2 regions of the Streptomyces sp. AM25 genome follow, and region 1 is predicted to be linked to the other one. Evidence: predicted binding sites of a transcription regulator. Region 1 holds the regulator's gene; the other holds the start of a gene.
What was found. The regulator HspR, encoded in region 1, represses chaperone genes until heat shock. The targets are predictions, from matches to a motif close to TTGAGNNNNNNNNNCTCAA.
Positions count from the first base shown of each region.

Region 1 (2,392 bases):
TCGACCCGCTGGTGCACGAGGCCCTGATGCACAGCTACGCGCCGGACGTCACCGAGACCACGTGCGTGCAGATCCTGCAGCCGGGGTACCGGATCGGCGAGCGGACGATCCGCCCCGCGCGGGTCGCCGTGGCCGAGCCGCAGCCGGGCGCGCAGCCGTCCGGCAAGGACGGCGAGGCACCGAACGCAGCGGATGCACCGGACGAGGCGAGCGGTGGCCCGGACGAGGGCTGAGCACATGAGGAAGGAGGGACGTCGATGAGCCTGAGCAGGGATCTGCTGGAGAAGGATCTGTACAAGGTCCTCGGCGTCCCCAAGGACGCCACCGAGGCGGAGATCAAGAAGGCGTACCGGAAGCTCGCCCGCGAGTTCCACCCGGACGCCAACAAGGGCGACGCCTCGGCCGAGGAGCGCTTCAAGGAGATCTCCGAAGCGAACGACGTCCTGGCCGACCCCAAGCGCCGCAAGGAGTACGACGAGGCGCGCGCCCTGTTCGGGAACGGTGGATTCCGTCCCGGGCCGGGCGGCGCCGGCGGCTCCTTCAACTTCGACCTGGGCGACCTCTTCGGGGGCGCCCAGGGCGGGGGCGGCGGCTTCGGAGGCGGTCTGGGCGACGTCTTCGGCGGTCTCTTCAACCGCGGTGGCGGCGGCGCGGGTACGCGCACCCAGCCGCGCCGCGGCCAGGACATCGAGTCCGAGGTGACGCTCAGCTTCACCGAGGCGGTGGAGGGGGCCACGGTTCCGCTGCGGATGTCCTCCGCGGCGGCCTGCAAGGCCTGCTCCGGCACGGGCGACAAAAACGGTACGCCCAGGGTCTGCCCGACCTGTGTGGGCACCGGCCAGGTCTCGCGCGGCTCGGGCGGCGGCTTCTCGCTGACCGACCCCTGCCCCGACTGCAAGGGCCGCGGGCTGATCCCCGAGAACCCCTGCGACGTCTGCCACGGCAGCGGGCGCGCGAAGTCCTCCCGCACCATGCAGGTGCGGATCCCGGCGGGCGTCTCCGACGGTCAGCGGATCCGGCTGCGCGGCAAGGGCGCTCCGGGCGAGCGCGGCGGCCCCAACGGCGACCTGTACGTCGTGGTGCACGTCGGCGACCACCCCGTCTTCGGGCGCAAGGACGACAACCTGACCGTCACCGTGCCGGTCTCCTTCGTGGAGGCGGCGCTCGGCGGCGAGGTGAAGGTGCCGACGCTGGGCGGCTCGCCGGTCACCCTCAAGCTGCCCCCCGGCACGCCCAACGGCCGCACGATGCGCGCCCGCGGCAAGGGCGCGGTGCGCAAGGACGGCACCCGCGGCGACCTCCTGGTCACCGTCGAGGTGGCGGTGCCGACCGCGCTCGACGACAAGGCCCGTGAGGCCCTGGAGCAGTACCGCCAGGCCACCTCGGGCGAGGACCCCAGGGCCGAGCTCTTCCAGGCGGCGAAGGGAGCTTGAGATGGAAGGCCGTCGACGGAATCTCCACTACGAGCTGACCGACGAGTCGCCGGTCTACGTCATCTCGGTCGCGGCTCAGCTGTCGGGTCTGCATCCGCAGACCCTGCGCCAGTACGACCGCCTCGGCCTGGTCTCGCCCGACCGCACGGCCGGGCGCGGCCGCCGCTACTCGGCGCGCGACATCGAGCTGCTCCGCCAGGTGCAGCAGCTGAGCCAGGACGAGGGCATCAACCTGGCCGGCATCAAGCGCATCATCGAGCTGGAGAACCAGGTCGCCGCGCTGAGCGCGCGGGTGGCGGAGCTGCAGGCCGTCGTCGACGGGGCCGCTGCCGCCATGCAGCAGCGGGAGGCGCAGGTGCATGCGTCGTACCGGCGGGATCTGGTGCCGTATGCGGAGGCGCAGCAGACCAGTGCGCTGGTGGTCTGGCGGCCCAAGCGGAAGGACTGAGCCTGCGGGTTCGTCTTCGGTTGCTCGCGCAGTTCCCCGCGTCCCTGACGGGCGCGGGGAACTCGTGTTTTCAGCCCCTGCCCAGGGCCCTCGTCACCGCGATCTCGATCACCACGCGGTCCGGGTTGGGGCGCGGGTCGCGGCCGTAGCGCACCGCGTAGCGGGCGACCGCGTCGGCCACGGCGTCGGATTCGGCGCGGACCACGGCGCGGCCCTCCAGGGTGGCCCAGCGCCGGCCCTCCATCTGGCAGACGGCGACCCGGGCGCCCTCGGGGCCGGCTGCCTGGACGTTGGCGACCTTGCGGCTGTTCTTGTCCGCGATGACGCGGGCCGTCAGGGTCTCCGGGTCGAACGTGACCCCGACGGGGACGACGTGCGGAGAGCCGTCCGGGCGCGGAGTGGTGAGGGTGCAGACGTGCCGCTCGCGCCAGAAGTCGAGGTAGGCGGGGTCGGGGTTCCGGAGGTCCTGGGCCATGGGTGCAGCGTAGTGGCCTGCCGCCGGCTCGGAGGA
Region 1 covers NZ_JBKIWN010000010.1:159,250-161,641, forward strand. The annotation lists gene grpE (nucleotide exchange factor GrpE) at 1-233, shown strand, start outside; gene dnaJ (molecular chaperone DnaJ) at 258-1,433, shown strand; gene ACLHRZ_RS15780 (heat shock protein transcriptional repressor HspR) at 1,435-1,881, shown strand; gene ACLHRZ_RS15785 (pyridoxamine 5'-phosphate oxidase family protein) at 1,952-2,356, opposite strand.

Region 2 (2,392 bases), on a different contig from region 1:
GGTGGGGACGGGCATACGGCCTCCGTAAGGGGCTGCGGCCAGAGCTTGCTGCGCGGAACTCCCTTGCACCTTAATGTTTCTGGTGCCAAGGCAGGACAGGCCGGAAGGGGCGGCCCACGTGATCGAGCACGCACGGCGCGGGCTGCGCGGAGTGTGGCGGATGCTGCCGAAGCCGACGAATACGCCCTTCACGTTCTGTTACGCGCTGATTCTGCTCGGTACCGCCCTCTACGCCGACTTCGGCGACCCGGAGACGGTGAGCCTGCTCCTGCGCGAGTCCAGCACGGACGGCGCGCACCTCGCGCAGCGACCGCTCGTCGTGCTGATCGCGAGCGCGCTGTGGGTCGCGGGCGGGCTGCTCTCGGCGTACGGCCTGGCCTTCGCCCTGGTCCTCGCGGCCCTGGAACGCCGGGTGGGCGGGGCCCGCACGGCCGGCGTCTTCCTCCTCGGCCATGTCCTGGCCACGCTGGCCACGGAACTCCCGGTGGCGGGCGCGGTGGCGGCGGGCTCCCTGCCGGAGGCGTCGATGCACCGCCTCGACTACGGCATCAGCTTCGGGCTGATGGCGTGCGTGGGGGCCCTGTCGGGCCTGCTGCCGCGGCGCGGCGAGGTGGCCCTGCTGGGCGTGGCGGGGCTGATGTGCGCGCAGGACCTGATCGAACTGATCGACCCGCTGTCGAGCTGGGGTCATCCGATCGCGCTGTTGACGGGGCTTGCGTGCCGGTCGCTGATCCGTGAGGACGGATCGGCGGGGGAGCCGGAGCCGACGGTGCCGGGGCCCCGTGCGGCGGAGCCGATGGATGAGGACCGGCTGCAGCGGCGCTGAGTGCCGGTGCGGGTCGGCTGTGGCTGATCGCGCAGTTCCCCGCGCCCCTTCGGGGCGCTGATCGCTCACAGCGAACACCCCCACGGAACATCCCTGAGCCCAACGCAGTTGAGTCGGCATAGCTCAACTTGCCTGCCGAAGGGAAGATCATGGCTTCGACGTCCACCCCGCTCACCCTCCCCGTGCTGCCCCTGGATGACGAGGTCGTCCTCCCCGGCATGGTGGTGCCCCTGGACCTCACCGACCCGGACGTCCGCGCAGCGGTCGAGGCGGCCCAGGCCTCGGCCCGGACGGAGGGAGCCGGCGCCAAGCCCCGCGTCCTGCTCGTCCCGCGCATCGACGGCACCTACGCCGCCGCCGGCACCCTCGGCACCGTCGAGCAGGTCGGCCGCCTCTCCGATGGCGACCCGGGCGCCCTCATCCGCGGCGTGAGCCGCGTCCGCATCGGCGCCGGCACCACCGGCCCCGGCGCCGCGCTCTGGGTCGAGGGCACCCGCATCGACGAGCCGGCCCCCGACCCGCTCCCCGGCGCCGTGACCGAGCTGATGAAGGAGTACAAGGCCCTGGCCGCCACCTGGCTCCGCAAGCGCGGCGCCTGGCAGGTCGTGGACCGCGTCCAGCAGATCGAGGACCCCGGCCAGCTCGCCGACAACTCCGGCTATTCGCCGTTCCTCACCGTCGTCCAGCGCGTCGAACTCCTGGAAACGGCCGACCCGGTCGCCCGTCTCCGCCTCTCCGTGAAGTGGCTCAGCGACCACATCGCCGAGCAGGACGTGGCCGAGTCGATCGCCAAGGACGTCCAGGAGGGCGTGGACAAGCAGCAGCGCGAGTTCCTGCTGCGCCGCCAGCTGGAGGCCGTCCGCAAGGAGCTGGCCGAGCTCAACGGCGACCCGGAGAACGAGTCCGAGGACTACCGCACCCGCGTCGAGGCCGCCGACCTCCCGGAGAAGGTCCGCGAGGCCGCGCTCAAGGAGGTCGACAAGCTGGAGCGCGCCTCCGACCAGAGCCCCGAGGGCGGCTGGATCCGCACCTGGCTGGACACGGTCCTGGAACTCCCGTGGAACAGGCGCACCGAGGACGCCTACGACATCCCCGGCGCCAAGGCCGTCCTCGACGCGGACCACGCGGGACTGGAGGACGTCAAGGAACGGATCACCGAGTACCTGGCCGTGCGCAAGCGGCGCGCCGGCCGGGGGCTCGGGGTGGTCGGAGGGCGGCGCGGGGGCGCGGTGCTCGCGCTCGTCGGCCCGCCCGGCGTGGGCAAGACGAGCCTCGGCGAGAGCGTGGCCCGGGCGATGGGCCGCGAGTTCGTCCGGGTCGCCCTCGGCGGTGTCCGCGACGAGGCCGAGATCCGCGGCCACCGGCGCACGTACGTCGGCGCGCTCCCCGGCCGGATCGTCCGCGCCCTCAAGGAGGCCGGCTCCATGAACCCGGTCGTCCTGCTCGACGAGATCGACAAGGTCGGCTCGGACTTCCGCGGCGACCCGGCCGCGGCCCTGCTGGAGGTCCTGGACCCGGCCCAGAACCACACCTTCCGGGACCACTACCTGGAGGTCGAACTCGACC
Region 2 covers NZ_JBKIWN010000015.1:275,940-278,331, reverse strand. The annotation lists gene ACLHRZ_RS21875 (spermidine synthase) at 1-15, opposite strand, end outside; gene ACLHRZ_RS21870 (rhomboid-like protein) at 119-826, shown strand; gene lon (endopeptidase La) at 976-2,392, shown strand, end outside.
Region 2: the regulator HspR is predicted to act here: its motif matches at 935-953, upstream of lon (endopeptidase La).